Regions from separate parts of the Paenibacillus sp. FSL H8-0537 genome, predicted to be linked through region 1. Evidence: predicted binding sites of a transcription regulator. Region 1 holds the regulator's gene; each other region holds the start of a gene.

Evidence for each region. The regulator Rex, encoded in region 1, represses fermentation and respiration genes when NADH is low (regulators of the CRP and FNR family bind a similar motif). The targets are predictions, from matches to a motif close to TTGTGAAATATTTCACAA.
Region 2: the regulator Rex is predicted to act here: its motif matches at 1,403-1,420, upstream of MHB80_RS28135 (formate/nitrite transporter family protein).
Region 3: the regulator Rex is predicted to act here: its motif matches at 1,656-1,673, upstream of MHB80_RS29520 (DUF1641 domain-containing protein).
Region 4: the regulator Rex is predicted to act here: its motif matches at 2,034-2,051, upstream of MHB80_RS25195 (L-lactate dehydrogenase).

The regions. Positions count from the first base shown of each region.
Region 1 covers NZ_CP150290.1:4,061,973-4,065,130, reverse strand. Annotated here, with positions in the region: gene dinG (ATP-dependent DNA helicase DinG) at 1-1,327, shown strand, start outside; gene MHB80_RS17115 (redox-sensing transcriptional repressor Rex) at 1,324-1,980, shown strand; gene MHB80_RS17110 (amidohydrolase) at 1,952-3,158, shown strand, end outside.
Region 2 covers NZ_CP150290.1:6,641,549-6,644,706, forward strand. Annotated here, with positions in the region: gene MHB80_RS28125 (histidine kinase) at 1-428, shown strand, start outside; gene MHB80_RS28130 (pectate lyase) at 526-1,197, opposite strand; gene MHB80_RS28135 (formate/nitrite transporter family protein) at 1,480-2,277, shown strand; gene MHB80_RS28140 (L-lactate dehydrogenase) at 2,307-3,158, shown strand, end outside.
Region 3 covers NZ_CP150290.1:6,976,554-6,979,711, forward strand. Annotated here, with positions in the region: gene MHB80_RS29515 (NAD(P)/FAD-dependent oxidoreductase) at 1-1,107, opposite strand, end outside; gene MHB80_RS29520 (DUF1641 domain-containing protein) at 1,139-1,567, opposite strand; gene MHB80_RS29525 (AI-2E family transporter) at 1,823-2,989, opposite strand; gene MHB80_RS29530 (helix-turn-helix transcriptional regulator) at 3,021-3,158, opposite strand, start outside.
Region 4 covers NZ_CP150290.1:5,942,698-5,945,855, reverse strand. Annotated here, with positions in the region: gene argS (arginine--tRNA ligase) at 1-597, opposite strand, end outside; T-box leader at 665-902, opposite strand; gene MHB80_RS25195 (L-lactate dehydrogenase) at 956-1,921, opposite strand; gene MHB80_RS25190 (EamA family transporter) at 2,323-3,158, shown strand, end outside.

The DNA.
Region 1 (3,158 bases):
CCAGCAGGAAAGCGATGAGCGGGTGCAAGGCTGGCTGGAAACGATTGATACCATTATTCCCGCCTTTACGGAAGTGAGGGAGCATTGGGAAAGGCTGTTTGAGATGCTGTACAGCTTTGTTCAAGCTTCTCCTGATGCGACGGGTGAAAACAATCAATCTGTGTACCGTTTGCGAGGCGATAGCCTCCCGGAAGGCTGGTCCGAAGTGCTCGCCGAAGAGACCAATATTCATACGGAGCTCATTCGGGTGCTGAAGACGGCTGAGAAAATGTCCGAGGAGATTAAAGATCGCATCGATGAGCTGGCGGTACAGGCGCTTGTAACGGACTTGAATGGCGCTTTACGCGATTTGACGAGAGTCAAGGATGATCTGCGCAGCTTTATGAAGGTCGATCAGACGACGGACGTGTTCTGGCTGGAAGCCAATATGACTTACAAGCATCGATCGCTGCATCTTTATGCGGTGCCGATTGATGTGAGCAGCCAGCTTCAGCAGTATTTATTCGATGTGAAGGACAGCATTATTTTAACGTCCGCCACTCTATCGGTACAAAAATCATTCCAGTTCGCTGAAGAGCAGCTTGGTCTTGGCGGCTTTGAAGAAGCGGGAAGGCTGCGTACCGTGCAGCTGGCATCGCCATTTAATTACCGTGAACAAGCGCTCGTTATTATTCCGCGCAATTTCCCTGTTCTTAAAGGCTCAGCGGGAGAGCCCGCATTTATTTCAATGCTCGTCTCTTCCTTAGCAGATGCGGTGCAGCAGACTAATGGCAGAATGCTAGTGCTGTTTACCTCTTACCGCATGCTAAAGCAGGTATACGATCCGCTTAAGGCGGCGCTTGCGGCCACCAGCATTCAAGTGCTAGGCCAAGGCATCGACAGCGGCAACCGTACGAAGCTGACGCGGCGGTTTTTACAGCAGCCGGAGTCTGTGCTGCTTGGCACAAGCAGCTTTTGGGAGGGCGTTGACATTCCTGGCGAAGCCTTAACTTGCCTTGCCATCGTCAGACTGCCATTCCAACCACCGAATCATCCGCTGCTGGAGGCGAAGTCGGAATTGCTGCAGCGCCAAAAGCAAAATCCATTTATGAAGCTGTCGATTCCGCAAGCGGTTATTCGCTTCAAGCAAGGATTTGGCAGGCTCGTGCGAACGGCGAAGGATAAAGGGATAGTCATTATTTATGATACGCGGGTTATTGAAACGTATTATGGCAAGCATTTTCTCTATTCTTTGCCTGGACCGAAAATTGAGCATATGCATATCGAACAAATTGTACCGAGAATGAGAGAATGGCTTGGTGCCGAGAAGGAGGAGGAGAACGGGTGAAGCAGACGAAAATATCGGAGGCCGTCGTAAGACGCCTCCCCATTTACCTGCAAGTGCTGAACGAGCTGAACAACCGGGAGGTGCAGACCGTTTCGTCCCAGGAGCTTGGCGTCAAGCTGGATTTAAATCCGGCGCAAATCCGCAAGGACTTGGCGTATTTCGGCGATTTTGGCCGCAAGGGCATCGGCTATGATGTGACATATTTAATTGAAAAAATTCGCCAAATACTCAAGCTTGATCAGACGATTAATGTGGCGCTTGTCGGTGCGGGTAATTTGGGTCATGCTCTATGCAATTATAATAAATATTCTAAAGACAATATGAAAATTATTGCGGTGTTTGATGTGCATCCATCTAAAATCGGCTCGCAAATTAATAATTTGACCGTAATGCCGATGGATATGCTGAAACATACGGTTGAGGAGAATAATATTCGAATTGGGATTATTACCGTTCCCGGATTTGAAGCGCAAAACGTTGCTAATCAATTTATAGATGCGGGCATTGAAGGCTTGCTCAATTTTGCGCCAGCGATATTGAAGGTACCAGAAGAAATTCGCATTCATCATGCTGACTTTACGAAAGAGCTGCTAAGTCTGGCGTATTACTTGGAGAGGGAAAGGAATGACGAAAATGAGCCAAATTTGGATTGAAAATGGACGTTTTGTAACGATGGAGGACGGCGAGCATGTGCTTCAAGGGCATATGGTTGTGACCGATGATCGCATTACATATATCGGAGCAGAAGCTCCAACCGGGCTGCAAGCCGATGTGCAGAAGCTGGACGGCAGCAAGCTTGCTTTTATGCCAGGCCTAGTAAACACACATGGGCATGCGGCTATGACCTTGCTGCGCGGCTATTCCGATGATCAAAACCTGCAAGTCTGGCTGGAGCAAAAAATGTGGCCGATGGAGGGCAAATACATCGACCTTGATACACGTGCGGGCAGCGCGCTTGCCGTGGTAGAAATGCTGAAATCCGGTACAACGGCTTTCGTGGATATGTATGACCGCATGGATCAGCTGGCCGAAGTCGTGGAACAGTCCGGCATTCGCGGCTGTCTGACGCGCGGTGTCATTGGCCTCTGCCCAGAGGATGTGCAGCAAGCGAAGCTGGCGGAAGCGATCGCTTTCGCACGCGATTGGAACGGCAAGGCAAATGGCCGTATTACGACGATGATTTCGCCGCATGCGCCTTATACATGCCCACCCGATTATATTGAGAAATTCGTGCAGGCTGCTCATGATTATGATTTGCCGCTGCACACGCATATGTCTGAATCGATTGCCGAAGTAGAGCAGAACGTTCGCGATTATGGCGTTCGTCCCGTTCAGCATCTCGACAATTTAGGCTTCTTCTCGCGTCCGGCACTTGTCGCTCATGCGGTGCATTTGAATGACGAGGAAATTGCGCTGCTTGCGCAGCGCAAAGTAGCTGTATCGCATAACCCGGTCAGCAACCTCAAGCTGGCAAGCGGCATTGCCCGTGTTCCTGATTTGCTTCGCGCTGGTGTAACGGTATCCTTAGGCACGGATAGCGCGGCGAGCAACAACAATCTTGACCTGTTCAAGGAGATCAACCTTGCGGCTCTGCTGCATAAGGGTGTTTCTGGCGATCCTACGGTTGTTCCTGCCATTGAAGCTTTGCGTATGGGAACGGTATACGGCGCTCGCTCCATTTGGCAGGAAGATTCAATTGGCCGCCTACGCGAAGGCATGAAGGCGGATTTCATCGCCATCGATATTGAACAGCCGCATTTTTACCCACAGACGGATATTGTGTCCCATCTGGTGTACGCGGGCTCGGGCCGCGACGTCAAGCATGTATGGG
Region 2 (3,158 bases), 2.6 Mb from region 1:
TATGCATCGATTTGGGCGATCAGGCGGAAAGGCTTATTCGCCGCGGCTTTCGCATCGCTCACCGCTTGAAGGCAGAATGGCATGTCCACTATGTGCACAGCAGTAAAATGCAGCAAACCGAGACGCAGCAAAAGCGGCTCCAAACACTACGGCAGCTATGCGAGCGGCTTGGAGGTCAACTAGCTGTAAGTGCTGCGAACAAACGCCAAGAGATTAGCGGGATTTTGCTGCAAAAAATAAACGCCCTGCAAGCAACTCAGCTCATTATTGGGCAGTCGCGCAGGAAGCCGTGGCAGACGCTCTTCCGCCAAACGATTGTGCATGATATGCTGCGCTCCGCCCGACATATAGATATGTTAATTGTCGCAAAATGGGAAACAGAGCCCATGCCGCCTAATCTCGGCACAGACCCTGTTAAAGATGTATAAACAGGCTTACTTACGGGGGGCGGTCATCTTTTCGAGCTGATGGAGCGTTGCAGCAGCCTTAAGCGGGCTGCGACAACGTTCCAGCTGAAAGGAGTTCCTAATAAGCCGTGTTTCCAGATTGGCTGGTTTTGCCGGAAGCAAAACCTTTGAACAGCGTTGGTACGTTGGAATAACGCGTGTTAGTGATTTTGCCCGTTGTCGAACTGCTATCGGTGCGCAAAATTGAATCCTTCACCTTGGAAATATCGCTATTTGATACATTCATGGATACCGCATAGGATGAGCCGCCATTTTGACGAACGAGCTTGCCGATGTCATTGGCCTTGAAATTTTTAATATTAATTGTGCCGGATGCATTCATTTGAAACACCTTGTCATAGGCTTTGTATGCGCCGCCGCCTGTAATATTAACCGTACCGGAAGATTTTAGCGTCAAAGCGTCCTCGCCTACATCCTGCCAAGTCACATTCTCAATATTACAGCTGCCATAGCAGTGAACGCCATCTGCAGCTGGGGCGCCGATAATAACATTTTTCAGCGTTGCGCCTGCCTCCAGACGAAATACTGGCTTTTGATTTTCCGCTTGGCTGCCATCACCGAGCGTGCTCGGGTTCGCTACAAAAACTTTGCCTTGACCATTGTAGGTCGTATTTTTAGGCACAATAATGGTAGCGTTTACAACTTCGGCCGCCGATACAGGGGCAGGCTGCACACCAGCAATAGCAATAATAAGGGCCAAAGATAATAGAGCACCAATCCATTTTTTCATCGAATAAACTCTCCTTTATTCCATTTAATTGGGTTGTGATGAAGTCTCATCCTTAAATGCCTCTACTTTTATGCAAATAGATGTGCACCTCCGTTTGCATCTACCAAAAGACTACCTAATTTTTGCCATTACAGGAATAATCATTAGCTCAGTAGTTGTCCAAATGGCCCAAAATCCCTTATTCTGTAACAATTTGCGCCGTAACCTGTGATGAATGTCACAATCGATTGCGCCTCCCTGTGTTATTCTAACCTCAGTAAGCAGCAAGAGGAGTGATGGCTCATGGAAACAGAAGCGCTACGCAAAGTCGAGCAGCTCGCACAGAAGAAGCATATGATTTTTAAGCAAAGCCGCATTCGCTATATTTCCAGGTCCATGCTCGCCAGCATGTTCATCGGCTTTGGCGTTATCGTCGCCTTCAAGACGGGTAACTTTTTTTACGCCGAGCATTCTCCACTCGCTTATCCGATGGCCGCGCTTACGTTCGGAGCTGCTATTATTCTCATCGCATACGGCGGCGGCGACTTGTTTACCGGCAATACGTTTTATTATTCGTTTACCGCGCTCCGGCGCAAGCTCAAATGGACCGACGCTATCAAAATGTGGCTGACAAGCTACGGTGGCAACCTGCTAGGCGCAGCCGTGTTCGCGCTGCTCATTATGACAACCGGACTGTTCGACAGCGAGAAGGTCAATACGTTCCTGCTCAGCGTCGTCGAAGCGAAAATGCATACTTCGTCAATGGAGCTTTTTTTCCGGGCGATTTTATGTAACTGGCTTGTCTGTCTCGCCTTTTTCATTCCGATGGGCATGAAGCATGACGGGGCAAAAATGTTTTCGATGATGCTGTTCGTCTTCTGCTTCTTTATTTCGGGCTACGAGCATAGCATTGCCAACATGTGCACCTTCGCCATCGCACTAGTCGTCGACCATCCAGACACGATTACTTACGGCGGCGTCATTCACAATCTTGTGCCTGTCACACTCGGCAATCTGATTGGCGGCGGCGTTTTAATGGCATATATGTATTATTTCGTGAACAAGCCTTATTTCGACAAAGAGGATCACACGCAAGAGTAAGTACACCATTAGACGGGGAGAGATCGGATATGAAAAAATCAAGAATTGTTGTCATTGGCGCTGGGGCTGTAGGCTCGACAACCGCCTATACGCTTCTGCTTCGCAATCGCATGGATGAGCTGGTGCTCATTGATGCCAATGAGAAAAAAGCAATCGGCGATGCGCTCGACATGAACCACGGCATGCCGTTCCTTGGCGGCACGAAGGTATGGGCGGGCACTTACGAGGACTGCAAAGGCGCGGACATCATTATTATTACGGCGGGTGTAGCGCAGCGTCCGGGCGAAGAGCGCATTCAGCTGCTGAAGCGCAACGTTGCGATCTTCGACCAAATTATTGATGAAGTCTTGAAATATAATGACGATGGCATTCTGCTCATTGCTTCGAACCCCGTAGACGTCATGAGCTACTTCTCCCTGCGAAAATCGCGCTGGCCCGTCAACCGCGTCATCGGTTCGGGTACCCTGCTCGACAGTGCGCGCTTCCGCTATCTGATTGGCGAAGAGCTGAACATTGATCCGCGCAGCGTCCACGCGCCGATTATCGGGGAGCATGGCGATTCCGAGCTGCCGGTATGGAGCCTGTCGAATGTTGCGGGTACGGAGCTTGGGCTGAACGACGAGCAGAAGGACCGGATCTTCACCGGCACACGCGATGCCGCTTACCAAATTATCGAAGCAAAAGGCGCAACGTATTACGCCATCGCTTTGGCGCTTGACCGCATCTGCACCGCTATTCTGCAGGATGAAGGCGCTGTGCTGAACGTATCAACCCTGCTCGACAACTACCTCGGCGTATCCGATGTGTACATCGGCGTTCCATGTGTCGTTGACCGCACCGGTATCCGCAACGTTCTGGAGCTGACGCTGTCCGACGAAGAA
Region 3 (3,158 bases), 2.9 Mb from region 1:
AGCTGCAGTGCCTCTCAGACGAAGCTGGCTTGCGCCAATTGTTCCGATTGCATCTTTGCGGCCAAGGCTCGCAAGAACGCCGGAGTTAACGAATTCAAACGATTTTTGCGGCAAGCCTTTGGATTGCGCGAACAAGTTGTAGCCGATTGCTTCGCCCATTTGCCATGCGATTTGTGCACTTGGCGGATATGGACGGCCATCCGGGCTAAATACAACTGCGTTGTCGCCAGCCAGGTAAACTTCAGGATGCGAAGTCGATTGCAGGAACTCATTCACTGTCGCACGGCCACGGTTCACTTCGATACCGCAGTTTGCTACGACAGGGTTGCCTGTAACGCCGCCCGTCCATACGAATGTGTTAGCCACAAGCGTTTGACCGTCTTTCAAAATAACTTCGTTGCCTTTCACTTCTGTAACCGCAATACCCATCAGCAATTGAACGCCGCGTTTCTCAAGGCTTGCTTTCGCACGGTCAACAAGCTCTGAAGGGAAACCAGCCAGGATCGACGGGCCTGCTTCAACGTTGTATACCGATACTTCGCTGATGTTTACGCCGCTTTGCTCACACCATTTTGGCAGCATGTCGGCAATTTCACCGATCAGCTCAATACCAGTCAGGCCGCCGCCGCCAACAACGATCGTTGCGTCAGCTTTGTTTTTCGATTTTGCATACGCAGCAAGGCGCTCTTGAATGTGCGCGCTCACGCGGTTAGCTTCCTCAACCGATTTCAGCGTCAGGCTGTTCTCTTCAAGGCCTGGAATGCCGAAAAATGCCGTTTCGCCACCAAGAGCGATAACAAGCGTATCGTAGGAAGTTTTTGCACCGCTGGAAAGGTGAACTTGCTTCTGGTCCGGATCAATTTTGTCGACAGTGTCGATAACTAAATTGATGGATTTATCTTTGAACAGCTTCGTCAGCGGCAAAGCAACGTTGTTCTCATGAACGCCGCCAACAGCCAGACGATGCAATTCAGTTACGATTTGGTGCGATGGAATACGGTTAACAACGGTAATGCTTGCTTCCTCGGGGGATAAATGTTTGCGAGTTGTCAATGCGCTCAGCAAACCACCATATCCGCCACCCAAAATCAAAATATGCTTAGACATACTGTTCCTCCGTTCTCATTCTGATCCGATCTTAACGTTGTTTGTTGCGCTCAGCCAATACATCCAGGAACGATTGCGCGAAACGCAATGTTTGTTGAACCTGAGGATCTTTCAGCATTTTGAGAATGCCGAACAGACCGATTGTCGTAGGCTCTGCTTGTGCACGATCATTTGCTTCTACAGCAGCCGATGCAATGCCTTTAGCCTTGTCCGTAATCGGCTTAACGAATTCCTCAATACCATGCTTCATGTCGCCCATAAGCACTTGATCATTCGCCACAGTTGTTGCTACATCATAAGCTTTGGTCATCAAAGTAACCATTTCAGCAAGCTTAGGCAAGCTTTCTACCAGCTGATTCAGCGAGCTTTGGATTTCCGGTTTAAGCAATTGCTCCAGAACGTCCAGTTCACTACGTACAGATCCCGTCTGTACTTCTTGCTCTGTTAATGTTTCCGACATACGAAAAATGCCTCCCTTGCGTTGTTTGTTGCATGATTAGTTAAACGCCGTTACAACGGCAAGCCGCCTCTGAAAAAAAAGCCTGAAATTGTGAAATGTTTCACAATAAGGGTGCATAATTAGAGGGACTTGACCACACTCATGTTCATTTTATTCCTTTGCGACAAAAACTGCAATTACAACTTTTAGATCCTTTATTATATTTTAATAAAAGGACTGCTTATGCCAGCAGTCCTCCGATTTATAATGCTTATATTATAGCTTAAAATCATTATCCGCATTCACTTCCTCCGCTGCGTAAAGCGGGGAACGCGCCTGCAGCCAATGGAAGAAATTCGTTGCGATAACCTTCAGCACCGCATAGCCTGGGACGGCTAAAATAATGCCCCCCAATCCAAACAAATTTCCAGCGGTCAAAATGACGAAAATAATCGTAATGGGATGAATCTTCATGCTTTTCCCCATAATTTGCGGAGAAATAAACTTTCCTTCAATCAGCTGGACAATGGTCCAGATCACAATCATTTTAAGCAGCATGACGGGTGAGGTTACCATCGCTACTATGAGAGCGGGCGTAATCGCGATAGCTGGACCCAGATACGGAATAATAGCTGTACAAGCAGCGATCAGCGCCAGCACCAGCGAGTACTCGAGCCCAATAATCAAATAACCGATATACAGCAGCAGGCCAATGCAGAAGCTCACAATAATCTGCCCTCTAATGTAGCTGCTGATTTGGCCGTTCATTTCGCCCATAATACGCTTCGTATGCGTCCTCATGTTCGTTGGCAGTATAGTAGCAATATAATCCGGCAGCTTTTTACCATCCTTTAATAAGTAGAATAGAATGAACGGCAGCGTGATGACTGCAAGCACAACATCTTTAAGCGCGCCAACGAAAGAACCAACACTTTGCCACACGCCATTTAGCAGCTCTGTTGCCCGCTTCGTAATATTGCCGCTCAAATCCGACGGATTTATATTGAGCCACCGCTCGATATCCCGCAGGTCGCCGCTGTGCATCAGCTCATCAAACTTCGTTCGCAGCTGATCCGCATAACCCGGTAAATTTTCGACCAGACCTACGACCTGTGTGCTTACAATTGGAATAACCACCGTCAGCAAAATCGTCAGCAAGCCTAAAATGACCGCAAAGATTACAAAAATGGAGTAAATGCGCGGAGCCTTCTTCGTCTCCAAATAGTCAACAATCGGATTTAGCAAATAATAAGCTACACCGGCTAAAATAATCGGCAGCAGCACCGTCTTGAACAATACGGTGAGCGGCGTGAACACGTAGGAGATTTTGCTCATGACGAAAATATTCAAACTTACCAGAAGCAGCACGAGCAGAAATATAACAAATTTATTATTTAAAATAAATTGTACAAACCGCTCTGTTCCTGTTTTAAAATGGTTCATCCGCTGTTCCTTCTTCCTGCTTTTGATGTTCTCAGCTTTCCGCGGTAATTTCCCCGGTACGGGTTAAATCATACCCTTCGATAGCTCCCAGCTCCTGCTTGAAGCTTTGCGACTGTAAAATGCGAATAACCGCATTAATGAAAACTTGATTGTCCGGCTTCTTCAACAT
Region 4 (3,158 bases), 1.9 Mb from region 1:
CTCAGCTTCCTCATGGAAACGCACATACAGCTCCAAATATCCTTTAATGGGATCGGCTGCAAGCTGCTGCTCGTCGCCCCATTTGAGATAGGCGGTAATCATCTTGCCGAACTGCGTGCCCCAATCGCCCAGATGATTGACGCTGACCGTCTCATAGCCAACCTTGCGCAAAATGTGATACAGCGCATTGCCGATCATCGTCGAGCGCAAATGCCCAATGCCGAACGGCTTTGCAATATTGGGTGAAGACATGTCGATAATGACGCGCTCTCCATTCCCCATGGCTGCCTGCATAAGGCTTCCGCTTTCCCAATCTGCGATAAGCTGCGCTGCGGTCAGCTCCCGATTCCATTTGAAATTCAAATAGGGGCCGGCAGCCTGAACGCTCCAGCTCGCGTCTATCAGCAGGGGCTCAAGCAAAGCAGCGATGTTAGCAGGGCTTTGTTTCATCGTGCGTGCTAACGTAAAGCAGGGGAAAGCAGCATCGCCAAGCTCCTCATTGGGCGGATATTCCAGCAAGGGCCGAATTTCTGCTTCGGGCAGAGCGAGTGCATTAGCCAGAGCCAGCGCAATTTTGTCCATTAACAGCATCATCATCTTCCTCTCCAAAATATATGTTCAGGCAAGAGCAGAGCAGCACGCAAAAAAGGCCCCGTCTCTAAAAATAAGAGACGAGGCCTGTTATCCCCGCGGTACCACTCTTGTTGCCGCCTCCGAACAAAATAAAGGAAGGGCATCTCGCCGTTGTAACGGTGCTGAACCGGACGTCCCTAGCGCGATTGCTCGTTTCAGGCCGCCATCTCCCGGGTGCGCTTCACCTAACCGTCCATTGCCGGCTTTCACTGTTCCAGCTCGCTTGAAATGGCGCCTATTTAGGTTACTCTCCCGTTCCTTGATGTTAATTAACAGCTATCATATCGAATCCTTTCAGAAAAATCAATCCGTTTTTAGTCGGCTATTCTTTCTCGGTGACGAGAGACAGGCTCTCAATCGCCTGGCGTATAATCGAGCATGAGCGCTCCATCAGCCGCTGCTCCCGCGTCGTCAGCTTGAGCTCGACGATTTCCTTAACCCCGCAGCGGGCGATAATGGCGGGTACGCCGGCACATACATGCCGCTGGCCATATTCGCCGTTTAATATGGCGGACACGGCAATAATGCGATGTTCGTCGCTTAGAATGGAGCGGGTAATATGCGCCAGCGCATTACCGATGCCAAAGCTGGTCGAGCCTTTGCGCGTATAGATTTCCCAGCCGGCATTGCGGGTCTGCTCAGCGAGTGCTCCGAGCTTCACATTTCCAAAGCGCTCGGGATGCTGAGCCAGAATATGCAGCAGCGGCTTGCCGCCAACCGTCACATGCGACCAAGCGGGAAACTGTGACTCGCCATGCTCCCCAAGCACATAGCCCTGCACGCTGCGAGCATCAACGGGAAAATGCTCGCAGAGCAGCGTCTTGAGCCGCGAGGAATCGATGGACGTTCCGGTGCCAATCACTTGGCAGCGCGGCATGCCGGACAGCTCCCACACGACATACGTCACAATATCCACAGGATTGGCGGCCGCTACAAAAATTCCGCTGAACCCGCTGTTCATAATGCGCGGAATCATCGTTTCATAAATTTCGCGCACCGTATGCAGCACAGCCAGCCGATCATCGCTGCCCACTGGATACGCCCCTGCACATAAAAGAATCACATCCACATCTCCGCACTGCTCCAGCGTTCCAGCAGCAACCTTCGTCCGCCCATGGACAAAATCCATGCTGTGAGATAAATCGAGCGCCTGTGCGTAGGCCCGGTCGAACGTGCGGTCAATGAGCAGCAGCTCATCGCAAATCGACTGGTTAATTAAGGCATACGCGCAGCTAGAACCGACCTGACCGACTCCTACAATGGCGACCTTGCGCGCTTTGTTTGCCATCCTTTTGCATCTCCTCTGCCGTTAACCTCTTTACGCTATTATATGCGGCAGCCAGCCCATCATGTGACGGCCATGTTCATTCCATGTTTGTCTATGTCACATGGATGAAAAAGCGTGAAAATATGCACATTTTCATCTGCCAGCTAGTGGAGGTGCAGGCTCTGTTTTTCAACTTATCCACAGAGTTATACACATTATCAACAGTGTTCAAGTTAAGTATTTTCCGCTGCCTCCAATACTTATCCACATGTAAACAGGGGGGATTGTCCACAATGTGCAGGTCGGAAGACCTAAGGTTGAATAGAGATAAACCGCTTATTTTCGTGCATTTACAATCTAACCTTCAGCTGTCATGATAGGGAAAGTATGTGTGGGCAGACAGAGATGGAGGTATGGCATTTATGTGGCTTGTATTATCCTTGCTGGCGGCGACGAGCTTTGGGCTGCGGGGGATTTTGTATCATTGGACGAGCCAGCAGGCGCTTAATCGCAATGCGCTGCTGTGTGGAGTATTTTTCTCGGGAGCGCTGATTACACTTGTTTGTACGCTGGCAACAGGGTCGGCTTTCACCGTTTCATCGCTCATTGGGGTGCAGATGGGGCTGCTCTCTTTCGGGGCAAATGCGAGCATGTTCAAGGGCTTTGCCGTGGGCAAAGCTTCTATTGTTGCGATTTTGACTGCACTGCCTTCGGCGATTGTTGTCGTTGTCGCCTTCGCGGTATGGGGCGAGACGCTGAATATGGCGCAGCTAAGCTCCTTTATTATCATTATCGCGGGTATATTGCTGGTGCGTTATTCCAATGATATTACCCGTGGCAATTTGCAAGGAGCGCAATGGGGGCTGCTGGCGATGCTGCTGTTTGCCGGAAACGATCTGTCGGGAAAATGGTCGACGCTGATGGATGCGCCGTTGTTTCCGACGCTTGTCTGCATGTTCAGCAGCGGCTCGATCTGCTTCGGGCTTTGGTGGCTGCGCGATATGCGCTCGATGCGCTTTGATGCCCTGGAAGCAGGCCAAGCTGCGCAAGAAATAGCCGCTGGGTCCGCTGCAATGGAGGTTACTCCTGCAAATGCTGGTATCACGGGTGTTACTAGTAACGGGAATGTGACTCAAAACGCTAATCCAACCGCAGCTGCTGAAGCTAAAGCAGGCAATTCAGCAGGCTTGGTGATCAAAAGGAGCTGGAGCTTCCGCCGCACGTTTTCCGTCGGGATGGCGGTCGGCATTACCAATGC